Regions from separate parts of the Paenibacillus sp. EKM212P genome, predicted to be linked through region 2. Evidence: riboswitches for the same ligand, from Rfam matches in the RefSeq annotation. Region 2 holds a riboswitch; the other holds the start of a gene.
The links. Region 2 has a riboswitch for S-adenosylmethionine ahead of G9G54_RS17955 (methionine ABC transporter ATP-binding protein). Riboswitches for the same ligand answer to the same signal wherever they lie in the genome.
Positions count from the first base shown of each region.

Region 1: it holds a riboswitch for S-adenosylmethionine, as region 2 does, so the genes downstream of both, metA (homoserine O-acetyltransferase MetA) here and G9G54_RS17955 (methionine ABC transporter ATP-binding protein) in region 2, are expected to answer to the same signal.

Region 1 is NZ_JAAMNR010000001.1:791,892-801,256, forward strand. It holds gene G9G54_RS03720 (cation:proton antiporter) at 1-913, shown strand, start outside; gene G9G54_RS03725 (YitT family protein) at 998-1,861, shown strand; gene mqnC (cyclic dehypoxanthinyl futalosine synthase) at 1,958-3,091, opposite strand; gene G9G54_RS03735 (aminotransferase class I/II-fold pyridoxal phosphate-dependent enzyme) at 3,533-4,711, opposite strand; gene G9G54_RS03740 (PLP-dependent transferase) at 4,708-5,892, opposite strand; gene metA (homoserine O-acetyltransferase MetA) at 6,018-6,935, opposite strand; SAM riboswitch class I at 7,054-7,179, opposite strand; gene corA (magnesium/cobalt transporter CorA) at 7,731-8,666, shown strand; gene G9G54_RS03755 (HRDC domain-containing protein) at 8,828-9,365, opposite strand, start outside.
Region 2 is NZ_JAAMNR010000006.1:70,501-79,865, reverse strand. It holds gene G9G54_RS17985 (NAD(P)/FAD-dependent oxidoreductase) at 1-984, shown strand, start outside; gene G9G54_RS17980 (YuzB family protein) at 1,092-1,349, opposite strand; gene G9G54_RS17975 (NifU family protein) at 1,437-1,682, shown strand; gene G9G54_RS17970 (SDR family oxidoreductase) at 1,775-2,539, opposite strand; gene G9G54_RS17965 (MetQ/NlpA family ABC transporter substrate-binding protein) at 2,683-3,525, opposite strand; gene G9G54_RS17960 (methionine ABC transporter permease) at 3,600-4,268, opposite strand; gene G9G54_RS17955 (methionine ABC transporter ATP-binding protein) at 4,265-5,287, opposite strand; SAM riboswitch class I at 5,423-5,562, opposite strand; gene G9G54_RS17950 (Cthe_2314 family HEPN domain-containing protein) at 5,688-6,413, opposite strand; gene G9G54_RS17945 (UbiD family decarboxylase) at 6,465-8,231, opposite strand; gene G9G54_RS17940 (COX15/CtaA family protein) at 8,361-9,290, opposite strand.

The sequences.
Region 1 (9,365 bases), on a different contig from region 2:
ACTGGGGCTGGCTCTTGGCTTCCTGAGCGGCTTTCCTGTAGCAGAGACACTGGTTATCGCCGGAATTACAACAATATCATCCAGTGCTATTGCTGCGAAGGTGCTGGTAGATCTCAAGCGGACTGCCAATGCAGAAACAGAAATGATTTTGGGCATTATTATGTTCGAGGATGTTTTCCTCGCCGTATACATCTCCATCCTCTCCGGATTGGTTCTTAGTGATTCATCCTCGCTCGGGGGTGTGCTGCTATCAGCGCTAATCGCGCTTGGCTTTATGCTTGCAGTCATTATTATCGGCCGTAAGGCCGTCCCTCTGTTAAATCGGATTCTCCGTATTCGCTCCAATGAGGTATTCGGACTTGTTGTTTTTGGCTCTCTGTTTCTGGTGGCTGGTTTTTCGGAAACGATTCATGTGGCGGAAGCTATCGGCGCCCTGTTGGTCGGTCTGGTACTGGCCGAAACGGAACATGCCAAACGAATCGAGCATTTAATTGTTCCTTTCCGCGATTTCTTTGGTGCCCTGTTTTTCTTCAGCTTTGGACTATCCATCGATCCACTGTCCCTGGGAGGAAACGCGATATGGCTTGCGCTGGCAGCAGTCGTCCTCACGTTGTTTGGTAACATTTGGGCAGGAATGCTGGCTGGGCGTACGGCCTCCTTATCTCCCAAAGCGTCAGCAAATATCGGTCTGACCATTGTGGCACGGGGTGAATTTTCGATTATCATGGCCAACTTGGGCAAGGAAGGCGGTTTGCTTGATATTGTTCAACCCTTTGCAGCTATCTATGTACTCATACTGGCGATTCTTGGACCACTTCTGACAAAGCAGTCAAAACCTATCTTTAATATGTTAAACAAAATATTTAAGTTCAAGGACCCCCGCCTACGAAAGGAAGAAAGTAACTCGGCATAACTGCAAAAGCTGGATACGACAATCCATAGGAGGGAAGGCTATGCCGCACGCTGTAAAACATGCCGAAACTCTATGAGGCGGCTTATAAAGCCCACTTCAGGAGATGCGAGCAGGTTCCCTGTCTTTTATACGGTGATTGGTGGAATTACGGCATCCGTCGGTCTGGAATTGTTTTTACATCCGCATGATATGATCGCTGGAGGCGTCACGGGGATCTCCAGACTCATGTCGCTTTATACACAAGAGCATTTTGGGTTACTGCTATTCGTTTTGAACTTGCCACTCATGTTGCTGTATTCTCTGTCTACTCACAAACCCATGCTGCTTCGAGCACTACCCGGCTTGTTCGCCTTTTCGGGCTCAGCCATTATTCTTTCGCCTTTTCCGGCAGTGAGTGGCCATCCGGTCGTATGCGCTTTGGGCGGCGGAATCTGTATCGGTCTTGGCGCAGGGCTGGCAGCTCGTCATGGTGGTCTGCTCGATTCACTAGGACTTAACGAATCTGACGATGGCCGTCCATCCACATTGTTGCTAACACACCGTAAGATTCCATTAATACAGATTGTTATGCTGTGTAATGGTCTGCTGCTCATTACCGCCGGCTTTGTGCTAGGCTGGGAGCCAGCTCTCTATTCAGCCTTATCCTGCCTCGCCGCCTATGAAACGACCCGGCTGATGTTTACCGGTCTGACGCGTATGGTTTGTGTTGTCAGCAAGAAACAGCAAACCGTCGAGGATGCCATATATCGCAGGCTGCGTATACACAGCACACCTGTTGGAGGCTCTGCACAGATAGAGGGTAAGATTAAAAGCGAATCTGAGGATAAAAAAGAACAAATGGTCATCGTTTACAACGTTCAACTGTTGGATTTGCAGCGTTTTAAGGCAGTCATCCAAATGGCTGACCCGCAGGCTGAGATCATGTATATGAAACGATGGAAAACATAGCAAAGTAACACATCAAAAAACGCTTATCTACACTAATCCTTATACATAGATTAGTGATGGATAAGCGTTTTGTAATTAACAATATATTAACGGATATTAATTTTGCATGATAAAATCATGTTCAATACTGCTGGCACTGTCAAAAGTACGAATAATATCATAACGGGTATTGCGCTGTGCCGGAATGTGACCCGTCTCGCGGATCAACTGTAAAATGGATTCGATGTTTACCTTATACGTTGCGCCTGCAGCGGAAACTACGTTTTCCTCAATCATGGTGCTGCCAAAATCATCGCAACCGTAGTATAACGATTTTTTACCGATTTCAGGTCCCATAGTTACCCATGAGGATTGAATATGCTTAATGTTATCCAATACAAGACGACTGATCGCAACGGTCTTCAGATATTCTTCTGGCGTCTGTCGTTCCTTCTTCAGATTGGTGTTGTCTGGCTGGAAGGTCCAAGGAATAAAGGCCAAAAATCCTTCAGAATTATATTTGTTTTCAATGCATTCGTCCTGAGCATCACGAACACGCAACAAATGCAGCGCACGCTCCTCCATCAACTCGCCAAAGCCGATAACCATCGTAGCAGTTGTGTTCATCCCAACCTTGTGAGCCGTTTGCATGACATCCATCCAATCACGCCAAGAGCCTTTGAGACGGCTAATTTTGCGGCGTGTGCGGTCATCCAAAATTTCTCCGCCTCCGCCCGGAAGCGAATCCAATCCAGCTTCATGAATGGCTCGAATCGTGTCTTCCATGGATAGACCGGATTTTTCCTTCATTTTGTGAATTTCAGCTGGCGAGAAGGAGTGCATCGTAATATCGGGAAAACGCTCCTTAATAGCTTTCAGCAAATCCGTATAATAACTGAACGGCAGATTGGGATTTACACCGCCTTGCATTAGAATTTCGGTGCCACCTACCTCCTGCGTTTCCTTGATCTTCTGAAAGATCACCTCATCCGGCAAAACATAACCTTCATCGGAACCCGGTCTACGGTAAAAAGCGCAGAAGCGACAGTATACGTCACATACGTTCGTATAGTTAATATTTCGTCCGATGACGAAGGTTTTAATGGGATCGGGGTGCATGCGATTCATGACTTTATTCGCCGCGTGACCTATTTTTTCTACCTCGTCTGATTCGAACAAAGCAACGGTATCCTCTAAATTCAGGCGTTCGCCGCGTAGGGCTTTATCTACAATATGGTCGATTACACTCATGGTGTATCCTCCTTCGCTGTCACAGGGCGACGAAATGAACGACAGGACTTATGAACGAGAATGCTTTCACAAACCTGCGTTCGAACCCTGTCGTAATGTATGTTCATGACTGGCCTTGTATGTTGTCTGTGCTATTTAGCATAGTAAAACCTAATGATAATACTAACATATCTTTAGGTAAGGAACCATACTTATTCCCGCTTCTTTCTGCTTTTCACCTAGGAAAACAAGCAACTGCCAAGCTTATCTCAACATTGCGTATAGCCAAGAAATAACAAAACAAGATTGAAAGTACCTTTTTTCACACTGTCCTTCATGTCATTCTTATCATTCTTATAGAAAACAGCAAGCCTCCTGAAATACTGGAAACTTGCTGTTTAGTGCTGTACATATTTGCTCCCGGCGTGAAAACGACAAAGATGCTGCGGATGTGCTAACGCTCTAGCGCAGCGCCTCATCCAGATCACTGATCAGGTCGTCAATATCCTCCAAACCTACGGAGAAACGAAGTAGTCCGTCCGTAATCCCGCGCTCCAATCGTACACTATGGGGCATAGCCGCATGTGACATCATCGCCGGATACGACAAGATGCTTTCCACAGCTCCCAGGCTCACCGCTACAATTGGAATACGTACGCGACTGAGGACTTCTTTTGCACGCTCACCAGAACCCACATCAAACGATATCACTGCACCATAACCGCTGGATTGACGCTCATGAACTTCACGCCCTGGATGATTTTCCAGACCCGGGTAGTATACTGCCTCAATGTCGTTACGCTCGTTCAGCCAGTTAGCGAGCTTGGCTGCACTCTTTTCGCTGTGAGCCATACGAGCCTCCAGTGTCTTCATACCGCGCATGAGCAACCATGACTCCTGCGGAGCCAGCACGGTACCCAGTCCATTTTGGAGCTGCTTGATTTGTCTCCCGAGCGATTCGGTACGTGCTACCGCAAGTCCTGCCAGCACATCGCTGTGTCCGCCCAGAAACTTGGTCGCACTGTGCAATACAATATCGACTCCCTGCTCAATCGGACGTTGATAATAAGGTGTCATAAAAGTATTATCCAATAACGTTAAAAGTCCGTTGTCCTGTGCCCAAGAGGTTATTCCTGCTACATCGGTAATTTTGAGTGTCGGATTGGACGGGGTTTCCATATATACAGCCCTTGTATTCTCCTGCAACGCCTCTTTCACAAGGTTGAGGTCCGTCATGTCGACGAAGGTCGTTTCGATATTCATCCGTTTCAAAATGGAGGTCAACAATCGATATGTTCCCCCATATACGTCCTCGGAAACAATGACATGATCTCCAGCGGATAAGAGCATAAATGTAGTGGAGATGGCCGCCATACCTGACGCAAAGGCAAAGCCGCACGCCCCGCCTTCTAATAAAGCGATATAATCCTCCAAAGCTTGTCGTGTCGGATTACCTGAACGGCTATAGTCATGCTGGGGAGGATTAAAAATATCATGATGGTGAAAGGTAGAAGCTTGATAGATCGGGACGCTCGAGGCCCCCGTAACGCTGTCAATTTCAGAACCAAAATGCAGCAGCTTGGTAGCGAACTTCCGTTCTTTGTTCAAATCCTGCCCGATCCTCCTCGCATCCTCTATCATTGCAGCTCTCCTCCTTCTACTTCTTGACGTGCCGCTTCCAACGCCGAACGCAAATCTTCAATGAGGTCGTCTGTATGCTCAATGCCTACGGAGAAACGCAATAGCCTGTCATCTACCCCGACAGCATCCCGAATTTCTGCTGGTATGTCCGCATGTGTCTGCACCGCGGGATAGGTCATTAGCGACTCAACACCGCCGAGACTTTCCGCAAACGCAATGAGCTTAATGTGACGAAGCAAAGGTTCCACATAACGAGCATCCTTTACTTTAAAGGAGAAGATACCTGTATTTCCGCTGGATTGTTTATTTTGAATCTCACGACCTGGGTGGCCTTCGAGAGCTGGATAGAATACTTCTGCCACCGCCGGATGCGTCAGTAAATAGTTAGACAGCACTGTTGCATTATGCTCATGTCGGTCCATACGCAGCGCTAACGTCTTCATCCCCTTCATCAACTGATAGCAGTCACTCGGGGAAAGCACGGCCCCTATGGAATTGTGCAGAAAGGAAATTTCAGCTGATAGCTCTTTGCCTTTGGTTACGATTAACCCTGCCAGCACATCGTTGTGTCCGCCCAAATACTTGGTTGCGCTATGTACCACAATATCCGCGCCGAGTTCCAATGGCCGCTGGAAGTATGGTGTTAGCAGCGTATTATCTACAATGGTAAGCAACTGATGTTGTGATGCCCATTCAGCCACCGCTCGAATATCAGTAATCATCATTAACGGATTTGTAGGTGTTTCTATGAATACAGCTTTGGTATTCGGTCGACATGACTGTTCGAGTGCTTCAAGATCGTTCGTATCCACATAACTGGCTGTTACACCAAATTTAGATAAAATACGCTCCAGCAAACGATATGTCCCGCCATACAGATCCAGCGATACTATGAGATGATCTCCCTGTCCAAACAATGCAAATACCGTTTGCAGCGCCGCCATACCTGAGCTACATGCAAAGCCTGCATCACCAGATTCAAGTGCAGCAGAAGCCTCTTCCAGTACCTTTCGCGTGGGATTGATCGTCCGAATATAATCAAATCCTGTGCTTTGACCCAGACGGGGATGGCGGAACGCCGTAGATTGGTAAATCGGGTAATTAACAGCCCCGGTTACTGGCTCCTCTACTGAACCGATTTGTGCCAATCTACTTTCGATTTTCCACTGTTTCTCACTCATATGAATCCTCCTGTTAACTTCCATAGTGGGTGCTATAACCAATCCTGCAAAAATGGATGTCAAAGACTATACTGCTGCGCTACTGCAAGGTGGTACTGTACAAGGGTAAACTACAAGCCCCTTTTTTAAATCTGGGGCCCGATATCGTAAGGTGTCTCTTGGTATACATAATAGTTCAGCCAATTCGAGAATAATAAATTGGCATGCGCCCGCCAGATTGAGGGCGGTGTGCGCTCAGGATCATCATTAGGAAAATAATTTTTGGGAACTTCAATATCCATTCCTTTGGCCACATCGCGGTCGTATTCCCATTTCAATGAAAGCGGGTCATATTCAGAATGCCCAGTTACAAAAATTTGTTTACCGTCAAGCGTGGCTACAAGGTACACTCCAGCTTCCTCGGATTCGGATAAAACTTCTAATTCGGCGATATGATCAATATCTTCCCGCCGAACCTCCGTATGTCTGGAGTGAGGGGCATAAAACAGTTCATCAAAGCCGCGTAGCAATTTTACTTTAGGTTTAATCACGGTGTGTGGAAATACGCCAAAGCATTTGTAGTCGAGCCCGTATTTCGGGACATTGAAATGATGGTATAAACCTGCCTGTGAGGCCCAACAAATGTGCATGGTCGAAGTTACATTCGTTTTCGTCCACTCAAAGATTTGCCGGATCTCCTCCCAGTAGTTCACATCCTCAAACTCAAGCTGTTCAACCGGAGCTCCTGTAATGACCATGCCGTCAAAACGACTGTTCTTGATCTCGTCAAACGTTTTATAGAACATATTCAAATATTCTTGCGATGTATTTTTGGATACATGAGACTTCATGTGCACCAGCGTGACGTCCACTTGCAGCGGCGTATTGCCGACCAGGCGCAATAGTTGGGTTTCCGTTGTTTCCTTCGTAGGCATCAAATTCAAAATGGCGATGCGCAACGGACGAATGTCCTGATGATAAGCCAGGCTTTCATCCATTACGAAAATATTTTCGCCCTCCAGCACTTCCTTGGCAGGTAGCGTGTCTGGGATTTTAATCGGCATGTAAACTCACTCCTTGTTCGGTAAGTTTTGCGAAAATCGTCTTGTTGAGATGCCGGGCATATAATAAAAAGACCTTTCTCTGGTTAGAGAAAGGTCATATTTGTATCCATATGCGCCTCTCTCATCTGTCAGGGCAACGCTCTTTGTACAAAGCGCGCGTCCTGCAAGAATTAGCACCGTGCGATTAAAATCGCCGGTTGCCGGGTATCATCGGGCTAGTCCCTCCACCTGCTCTTGATAAGATTTCGCTATATTCATTTTGGGTTCACAAAGTTCTTGTTGTTCACTTTAATGCATCGGCTGGGCTTCGTCAAGATGGGACTTGTAAATTTGTGCCCTGCAATCACATTTTGTCTACCTTTTCCATAGGTTAAATCATATCCCTCCTTTCGTTGAAGCTCTTGCCACTACTGTTGATTTAGCCCATGATTTTGCGCTTGAAAGGCCGTAGGCCGAGCGTTATACTATACAAGTGCTATTAGGCAAAAATATGGAGCAGTAGTGCAGATTTGAGTGTTTCCTGCGATACTGTGGCAATCTAAAAAAGAACATTTGAGAGGTGAATCCGGAATGGAAGGCGACCCGAGTCCGAGTAGGCGGCGATCCCTGAACAACAGCATAGGAATGACTTCAGCTTGCCGAAAGACGGGACGCCAGGCTCTGCATGCTCCAAAAGTCTCCGGCTTTTGATGAGAATGCACGCTTACCCGCACCGGCTAACTGGCTAACTGAGTTCATTCCTTATGCTTAAGGTAAACGTATTTCCGTTACGACGGAGCATAAGGAGTGACATATATGAAAATCCGTTTGGTCAACAACGGGGTTTTTACCCCTGTCGAAGAAATTGAAATGGCGCTTACTGCACCGGCAGAAGGTTTTTATTGGATTGATGCCGATGTCGATGATTTGGCAGTGCTACAACCTTTATTTTCCATGCATGATCTTGCAGTAGAAGACTGTTTGAGTGAAGAAGAACAACGTCCGAAGATCGAAATTTATGAAAGCCATTATTTTATCGTTGTAAATAGCATTCGTTTTGATGATGAAGAAATATTTTTGCGAGCTTTGAACATTTTTCTCGGCCGCCATTTTATCATTACGGTGACCAAGCAGAAAATCAATGAGCTTCGTACCCTCAAGCCTATGCTGTGGGAGCAAGAAGTCAGCCAGCCTGACCGTTTTATGTATCTGTTGGTCGACTTGATTGTTGACAACTATTTTCTGGTTGGTGACCGGATTGAGGTCCGCATTGAAAAGCTGGAAGAAGATATTCTAATGCATACGAAAAAGTCGCATTTGAACGAAATCATCGGCTTACGCAGTGAGATTCTGTGGCTGAAAAAGGTGCTGGGGCCGCAAAAGGAAGTCATCAATACCCTGAACAAACGGGATTTGCGACTCATCGACGATCAATTGCAAAAATATTTCAGCGACATTTATGAAAATGCTGTGAAAATTTCGGAGACTTTTGAAACTTACCGCGATTTGATGGGTAACCTTCGAGAAGCTTATCAATCCAGTATCGCCAATCGTGCCAATGAAATTATGCGTGTGTTTACGGCAATAACGACCGTATTTATGCCATTGACGGTCATTACCGGAATATATGGGATGAACTTCGATAATATGCCTGAACTTCATACACGTTATGGCTATTTTGTCGTCATTGGTATTATGGTGGCACTAGGTGTCAGTATGTTCTGTATTTTCCGCAAGAAAGACTGGGTTTAAAAAGAAAAGGGGAAAAAGTACGGAGTTGGATACCTATTTCGATTTTCAAGCTTGATCATAAAAAGCAGCAGCCGTGTCCTATGAGGAACTGGCTGCTGCTTTTTAGTATGTTGGACCCTGAATGTACTTTAATACTTTAGCTTTATCCAATCAGTTCTATATTATCCAACATGTCGGTCGGGTACCTGCTGATTGCGAAACCGTATACGGATCAGACGCAGACGCTCATAAATTTGATCCAATCCTGTTTCTGTCGCCTTTTCTTCCCCATACACTTTCAGCATGACGGGCTTGAGCAGCGTATCCCCCAACTCTTCATAAGCAGACCAGATGGCTGCCTGCTCCTCCTCAGATACATTCACCAATTCCTTGCGAATCAGCTTCTCCATATTAATGCCATCCCTGTCCAAATGCTCCACAGCTTCAATCATTTCTCTACGATGCAAACCTGTCTTCATCCCGATATGCTCCAGTGAAAGACCGTCCGAAATGCCTTCGATAATCGTTCTAGTTAGGCTGAACTTATTCAGCTCCTGCCTGTATTGGTTCTCTTTTTGCTTGTATAGCCATGACAAAAAAACTTCTTCTTCCAGCGTCTCTGTTACCCAGTTCAACGGAAATGGCGTGGTCCGGTCATTTTGTGTCGTAATAGCCAATAGCTCCGTCCCATATTGCGACACCTTACCCTGCCCCATACCA
Region 2 (9,365 bases):
GTTCAAGTTATTTTAGTGGATCGAATGCCCTTTCAGGGGTTGAAAACAGAGTACTATGCCCTCGCGGCAGGTACGGTTTCTGATTTTGATTTGCGGGTGCATTTTCCAGATGAACAACGTCTTATTCGCAAATACGGAGAAGTCACCTCGATGGATCTAGAGAATAAAATTGTCCATTTTCAAGACGGTGAACCCTTGCCCTATGACCAGCTTGTCATTGCGTTGGGTTGTACCGACCGCTTTCACAATACACCAGGGGCTGAAGAACACAGCTGTACGATCCAGTCGTTTAACCATACTCGCCAAACCTATCTGCGCTTGAACGAAATCAAGCCATATGGACATGTCCATATTGTAGGCGGCGGTCTTAGCGGTGTTGAGATTGCTGCGGAGTTACGTGAAAGCCGCACGGATTTGAATATTACCATTATGGATCGGGGCGAGCGGGTGCTGTCGGCATTCCCGCAACGTTTGTCTGCCTATGTACATGCTTGGTTCAAGGAGCATCAGGTAAATGCGCTGAATCATGTTGCGGTTTCCCGTATTGAGCCGGGGGCTATTTATAACCGTGACGAGCAAATTGTAACGGATGCAGTGGTATGGACGGCTGGGATTCAGCCGGTAAAAATCGTGCAGGATTTAGCCGTCCCTAAAGACCCTCAGGGTCGTATCGTGCTCAACGAGTATTATCAAATACCAGATCATCCTGAGGTGTATGTGGTCGGAGACTGTGCGAGCCTTCCCTACTCTCCAAGCGCTCAGGCAGCAGAAGTGCAAGGGGAGCAAATCGCACACATTGTACGCGACCTGTGGAAAGGCCAAACGCCTCACCCGCATCCTTTAAAGCTGCGCGGTACATTAGGCGCACTTGGCAAGAAGGCCGGGTTCGGCTATGGCTTTATGGGCAGTACCTCATTGCGCGGACGAGTACCACGCCTGCTTAAAAGCGGCGTGCTCTGGAAGTCCAAACGCCATTTTGGCTAAACGTATGCTAAACAAAGAAGACCCGCTCTCAGAGCAGGTCTTCTTTGTTTCTTGAGTGTTTGCATCATGTATATTCTCTACAGAAAGGAGCTGGCTAACAGAGCCTTTCAATCCAAATCTAGGTTATCCCATGCTTCAGCTTCCTTAATTTTGTTCATAATCACTTCGTACAGAAGCTCTGCTGAATCTGCGGATACAATCTCGCCGTTGACCATCGCATAGGGTTCGGCGTTGCACTGACCGCAATTGCTTAGGCAGCCGTATTCAATCACATCATAATCTGGATTCTGTTCCAGCTTGGACATGATCTCATCGGTACCCCAATGCATATTACTGGTGCAAAACTCAATAATAGGTCTTAACATTTTTTCACCTGCTTTGGATGACGGGCATTTTAATTTGGCCCGCTTTGTAATATAATAATAAGGGTATAGGAAAGGAGTTGAATTCTAATGAGCGAAACACAAAGCGTTCAAATGTATGATGAAGTAGCTGATGTACTGGATAAGCTCCGTCCGTTCCTGCAACGCGATGGTGGCGACGTTGAGCTGGTTGACGTTGAAGACGGCATCGTTAAGCTGAAGCTGGTAGGCGCTTGCGGCAGTTGCCCAAGTTCCACAATCACGCTGAAAGCAGGGATTGAACGCGCTCTTCTCGAAGAAGTCGACGGCGTCCAAGAAGTGGTACAAGTATTCTAATGCTTGATGCATAATGATCATGAGAGTCTTGACTTCGGTAACGAAGCTCAAGACTCTTTTTTGTATTACAGCGTCTGAAGGATCACTTAAGCTTATATGGTTGGCCGAATGGGATCTAAACCTCCCGATACATCCATAATATTGCCTGTTATAAAATCCGAATGCTCCTCACATAAATAGGCGATCACTCGTGCAATGTCCTCTCCGCTCCCCGGACGTCCACGCGGTGTCTCTTTATCCTGCATGCCGATGACATCGGCGATTGACATTTCCTTATTTGCTCCTCGGATATCCCCTGGACAGATCATATTGACCGTAATGCCATAAGGAGCTTCCTCCACAGCCAATGACTTCGTAAAAGACACCAGCCCCACCTTGGCGGCTGCGTAGACGGCGCGATGCGGCCAAGCCCTCGCTTCTCCAGCATGACCAAAGCCAAAATGAATAATACGTCCCCATTGCTGGCTACGCATGTGAGGCAATACCAAATGATCCAGCAGCATGGTACCAACCAGATTTCCTTGTATCATGGCATGAATCTCAGCTACACTGTAATCCGCAAACAGACGGCGTTCCCGGATGAACGGTCCGGCATTGTTCACCATAATATCGACTCCACCCAGCCGATCCTGTACTTCACCAATCAGCCTCGTGATATCTTCCTGAACAGAGATATCCCCTTGTAAAGACAGGCAGCGTACTCCCTTAGACTCAATCACCCGCTTAAGCGCTTCGGCTTCTGCTTGGCTATGCACATAATTTAGCGCAATATTACAGCCTTCATCCGCCAGACGCAAAGCGGTCGTTTTACCTAAACCTTTGGCACTGCCGGTTATGAATGCGACTTTATCTCTCAACAATTTTCCTCCTGTTCACAGAGAACGGTCACCCCCAAGTATAAAATATTTAAGCTTCCCCTACAACTCCATCCAAAAAGAAACCCCAGTCCTCTTGTTCAAGAGAATCTGGGGTTTGCGTGCAATGCGTTCTCGTTCCCTGCTTAAAATGCCGGGATAATTGCGCCTTGGTATTTATCTTCAATGAATTTTTTAGTTTCTGGAGATTGCAAAGCTTTAAGCAACTTCTGAATCGCTTCGGAATCTTTATTATCAGGACGTGCTACCAGAACGTTAGCATATGGAGAATCCTTGTCTTCCAGTGCCAGTGCATCCTTCGTAGGGTTCAGCTTCGCTTCCAGAGCGTAGTTCGTGTTGATCAACGCAATGTCTACTTCAGGCAACTGACGTGGCAGCATAGCCGCTTCCAAAGTCTTGAATTCCAAATTTTTCGGATTCTCTGTAATATCTTTCACCGTGGATTCAATGTTTCCTTCGTCTTTCAACTTAATCAGACCTTGCTTTGATAACAGCAGCAAAGCACGGCCTCCGTTTGTCGCATCGTTCGGAATGGCTACAGTTGCGCCATCTGGGATTTCATCAAGCTTTTTATATTTTTGGGAGTAGATACCGAATGGCTCCAAATGAACTGCGCCCACAGAAACCAGATCCATTTTGCGCTCTTTGTTCATCACATCCAGGTAAGGTACATGTTGAAAGAAGTTAGCATCCAGTTGCTTGTCAAACAATTGTACGTTCGGCTGTACATAGTCGTTAAACTGAACGACTTGGAGACGAACCCCTTCTTTTTCCAACTGAGGCTTGATCGCTTCCAAAATTTCCGCATGCGGCACAGGAGAAGCTCCAATTTTCAGCTCCACTTCACGTGGTGATCCACCTGTATTTTCGGTCGCATTGTTTGTATCCGATGTTGTGCTCTTTGTACCGCAAGCCGCCAGCACCGCAATTAATGTCAAGCTTAATACAGCCAATACCCATTTCTTCATGTTATTACCCCTCCAATAATTTGTAATATTCAGGAGCAGACGTCCTGATTAATAAGGATATCTATATGTTTTCCCTATTTTCGAGTATAATGCCGCACGAGACGATCTCCCGCCATTTGCAGCAATTGTACCAATACGACCATCAGCACGACCGCAACGATCATGACAGCCGTTTCATAACGATAATAGCCGTAGTTGATAGCCAGTGTACCCAGTCCACCGCCCCCGATCATCCCGGACATTGCCGTGTAGGATACGAGTGTAACGACGGTAATAGTTAATGCAGCGAGCAGACCCGGAAGTGCCTCACGTAACAGCACACGCCGGATAATTTGTCCTGTCGAGGCACCCATCGCTTGTGCGGCTTCAATGACACCCTTGTCCACTTCACGCAGAGACGTTTCGACAAGACGTGCGAAGAATGGGGCAGCCCCGATAACCAACGGCGGAATGGTTCCCAGCACCCCGGTCGAGGTACCTACCAGCGATCGTGTAAAAGGAATAAGTGCAACGATCAAAATGATAAAGGGTACGGAACGTAAAATGTTAACGATGAATGATAATACAATGTATATCACCTTCATCAGAGTTAACGAGGAGCGACTCGCCAGAAACAATAATATGCCAAGCGGCAAACCAATAATGAGGGTGAACAATGCGGATGCTCCGAGCATCTGAAGGGTTTCCAGAGTAGAATTCCCTAGCTCATCCCAACTCACTTGTGAAAAATCAAGTTCGCTCATTGTCCGATCACCTCCACATCAAGTCCTTGCCCAGACACTTCGCGCAGCGTATGCTCTATATCTTCATGGTTTCCTTCAAAACGAACGATCAGCTGTCCATAGGGTACATTTTTAATCGTAGATATGGTTCCCTGCAAGATCGCAAAATCAACACCAGTGCTTCGAGCCGTACGCGATAGAATCGCATCATATGTTTTACTGCCCAAGAAGGAGATACGTACCACCTGCGCCGACTCGCCGCCACCTGCTGCCGCAATCGCTGCTTGCAACTCCTCGGGATGTTCTGACTCCCGTTGGATAAAGTCCTTTGTTACCTGGTGCTGTGGCTTCAAAAATACTTCCGCCACTGGGCCTTGCTCCACGATGTCGCCCTGATGAATGACGCCAACTCGATCACAAATGCTTTGAATGACATGCATTTCATGTGTAATCAGCACGATGGTTAAATTAAAGCGCTGATTAATATCCAACAGCAATTTCAGGATAGACCCCGTCGTTTGCGGATCAAGCGCAGAAGTCGCTTCGTCACACAGCAATACATGAGGATCACTAGCCAGCGCCCGTGCAATTCCTACCCGCTGCTTCTGTCCACCTGAGAGCTGTGACGGATACTTTCCACTGTGTTCTTCCAGACCCACCAGTTCCAGCAGCTCACGAACTTTCATGTCCAGCTTTTCCCTGGGAGTGTTCACCAACCGCAAAGGAAATGCAATATTGTCATACACCGTTGCCGAAGATAACAAATTAAAATGCTGAAAAATCATTCCGATTTTTCGACGTTGCTTCTGTAACTGGGATTGACTCACAGTAGCGAGGTTTACCCCGTCTACCCATACTTCACCTGAAGTAGGGCGTTCCAATAAATTAATACAGCGGATCAATGTACTTTTCCCCGCCCCGGAGTGACCAATCACTCCGAATATTTCTCCACGCTTTATAGAAAGATTCAACCCAGATAGCGCATTAACGCGTCGGTTGCCTTTGCCATAATGCTTGGTTAACTGCTTAAGCTCTATCAACGTGCTGCGACCCCCTTCACTTCTTCCTTACCCTTTAACCAGTTGTCATCTCTCAGAATTGTATAAAATCGCTATTTATTTATACAAAAAAGAGCCCCTTTCACAGAATGAAAAGGGCCCCACCTTGCGAACCTTTTCTCATCTGCCAAAATCGCTATAACTCTAGCGGTTTTGTAGGAATTAGCACCATCATGTTCCCTCCCAGTGTATTACACCGGGAAAGAACGGGTTGCCGGGCTTCATCGGGCCAGTCCCTCCACCTCTCTGGATAAGAAAAATATGTTAAACTCCAGCTTTAGCTGTCCGTTAAGTTTATATAAAAAAACATAATTCAAGCATTTTTCTGAAACTAGGTTTCAGTATAGATAGTTTACATTGCTTTGTCAAAGGATATTTTCTATCATATTTTTGGGCGTACTGCCCGATTCTCCCATTGTTTCGCAGTATAAGTAAAGGCGTTTGACAGCGACCGACATACCATTTCCAAGCCCTGCTGCAAATCTTCCAAATGGTGATCGAGGTCCTCCAGTTGGATTTTTCCATACAAAGCTCGGTGTCGTTGCCAGAGATCATCCTGCATTTCCGTATTCATATAGTGTATCTCCGTATTCCGACGCTTACGCAGCCGATTGATGGCATCGTTGTAAGTATCCTTGATATCAATTAAATTATCGGTCAATACAGGATGCATTTTGAGATACTTGAGCTGCCGCAACACGGTAAAATATGAATAGTGCGCCTTATACTGCCCTGTTTTTAAATCATACAGATCATTTAGCCAGTTACCCAGCTTATCCAAAATAGAGAAAACCCGAACAAACCCATCTTTATAAAAGAAAACATATAACGCATAATCGGATTTTTCATCCTCACTCATATCTTCAGCATATCCGGCTTTCACTTTCATACGGAAAAAGGCGGAAGCATGATGGCTCTGCTCCAGTTCATCCAGAGATGACATTAGACCGCGTGTTAAAATATCCGCCTTCCGAAAATCGTGGGTCGGATCTCCACCAGCCTGAATTTGCCGCTCCAGCAGGTTCAACATAGCTGACATGCTATTCATGGCATCTAGCAGGATGCCTTTGTTCACACGTGGTGGCTCACCCAGTAGCTTGCGTATCATGCTTACGCCTCCTTATAAATGTAAAATCCGGCTGTAGGTTTAATTAGGGCGTCAAGCGAAATAACTTGTCCATCGTTGATCTACAAGCTTAACAATATCCTCACGCGGTAACACCTCATCTGGATACCCTGGCTTCATACGCGCATCCACTACAATCGGCAGCTTATAGTTCAGATGATGCAAACGCACTTCGCTGTCCGCGTACATATCCGTAGCCGGGTTAAAGCGTGTGAATACCGTCCACAGGAACGAGGCTTGAGAGCGAACGACTTCTTTGGCATCGTCTACAATGAAGACGAGCGGCCACTCTTGCTCACCCGCTGCTAATCGCTCCAAAACACGTGCCGCCAGCTCAGGCTCCTGCTCAAAGGACGCACCCGATACGACAAGGCAACCTCCGCAATAGGGCTCAATTTCACGAATTCCCGGCAGATCGCCTCCCTCATAAGCACGAGGCAATTCACGCACAGGCTCACCTATCCCCATCAGAATCGCCTTACTGCCATGATTCAGCTTGCGGCCTGTGTAATCGAGTGTATCGTGTGACGTGTGATTGAAAATAAATAAATCCCTTGCTGGATTAAATCGCTCCAGAATGGTTTCTAGCAGCAGGTTAAAGTCAGATAAATCAATGACTCGATCTGTCAGCATCAGGAACTTGGTCAATGACAATTGACCTTGACCCAAAATGGTAAAACCGGATACAAGCGCTTCACGGGAGTAGCTTTCACGTACGACTGCCGCTGCCAGCGCATGTACGCCCGTTTCCGCATACGCCCACAGGGACTTGACGGAAGGCATCACAAGCGGATAGGCAGGCGACAGCAGACGTTGCAAAAACTCACCGAGATAGTAGTCTTCTTGCCGAGGCTTACCTACAATGGTTGCCGGATAAATGGCATCCTTGCGGTGATGCATATGTTTGACATGAAATACAGGAAAATCATGCTGTAATGAATAATATCCAAAATGATCGCCAAACGGGCCTTCCGGACGGCGTTCATGAGGCGGCACATAACCGCTGATTGCAAATTCTGCTTCTGCTGGAATCCGGTGACCCCCAAGCGGATCTTCTGTCATGGGCAGCTTGCCTCCCATAATAAGCGAAGCCAGCAACAGCTCAGGCAAGTTTTCCGGTGCTGGAGCAATGGCAGACGCAATCAGAGCAGGCGGGCCACCAATGATAATCGTCGTAGGCAATGGCTCATTACGCAGCTCCGCTTCATGATAATGGAAACCGCCGCCTTTATGAATTTGCCAGTGAATGCCCGTTGTCTGATCATCATAAATCTGAATGCGGTACATCCCCAGATTATGATCCTTAGACTGACCTGGCTTCTCGGTATACACAAGTGGAAGCGTAATAAACGGCCCCCCGTCCTCATGCCAACTGGTCACTTTAGGCAGTGGTGCCAGCGGAGCCTCTGTACGGCGAACTCCCAATACAGGGGCCTCGCTATGAGATACTGTTTTTAGCCCTACTTTTAGCATGTCCTTAATCAGGCCACGTTCATTCCACAATGCTTTGGGTGTAGGTGGAAACAATGTTTTGGTGGCTCCGACAATCGCATCCATCAGTTGCTCTGGTCGCGGGCCAAAAGCCATATCCACACGGCGATTTGTGCCAAACAGATTACTGGCTACAGGAAACGGGGTTCCTTTTACATTCGTGAACAGCAGTGCCGGCCCTTCTTCCTCAATGACTCTTCGATGAATCTCAGCCAGCTCCAAGTAAGGATCGACAGGTGCCTCTATAATTTTAAGATGATTTTCTTTACGCAACGCTTCAATAAATTGGCGCAAATTCTGGTAGATCAACTGGACGACTCCTCCTAAGCAAATCAAGCCCTCGAGAAACTCGTGGGCCTGGTTTGTTTCTTATATGCTATTATACGTGTTTAAACGCCTCTTGGGCAAAAATCCGCTTCACTATGATCTATGAAATGCTTAGGTACGTTGTGCTTGGGTCGGAACAAGCTTGCGATCCGGTGACAATTGCCATACACGATAGCTCAGATAAGCCAAAATGGAGAACAACGATGCAATCACCAGCATATGTCCCAGCACGATAAACATGTAGATTTCAGGTCTATTGACGTACAACAAGATAATTCCAATCACCACTTGAAGCAAAATTAACAAGACCGATACGACACCCAATATACGAATATCTCGGTGATTCGGGTGATAACGGTATGAGTAGTGACCCACAGCCAAGATAATGACGAACAGCAGACCGGCTGAAATCTGATGAAGCAGCAGTGGAGATATGAAGCCCCCAATATTTACAACCTTCTGGATGACCGAGTGACTAAGCAACGCCCCTGAATAGACAGCAATATAGGTATAGATCGTCGATAGCCATATAAAGTTGCGATAGCCCCGACTGACACGCCCAGGAATCAGACGCGGAGTGTGGCGTGAGTCCGCGTGCTCCTGCCAGGCCCCCAGCGTCATCATAGTTGCACTGGCAAAGGCGATAAGCGCAAAGCCAAAATGCAGTCCCATGACAGCAGCCGATTGGGAGAAAATTACAGCCAACGCCCCCATGGCACCTTGTATGATGACAAACAAGAGCGTGAGCAGCGAGAATAGCTGTAAATCCTTCCGATGCTTCATAAACAGCAAAAAGCCAACAAATGAGGCGATAGAAAGAATCCCGGCCATGGCACTGACGGAGCGATGAGAGAACTCAATAAGGGATGCGATCGTATGTGCCGGAACCAGCTTACCATTGCACAGCGGGAATTCCCGGCCACAGCCGAGACCCGAATCCGTCCGTGTCACGACACCTCCACCGAAGGTAGCCAAAAACATGACAATACATGTTACGAGTGCCAGCCATTTTAATATTCTAATTTTGTTATTCAAATTCACCCGTATCCTTCCAAATATAATATTTATTCACTTTATATGTTGTGAAATGATCACTTATAGTAATTATAACTGATA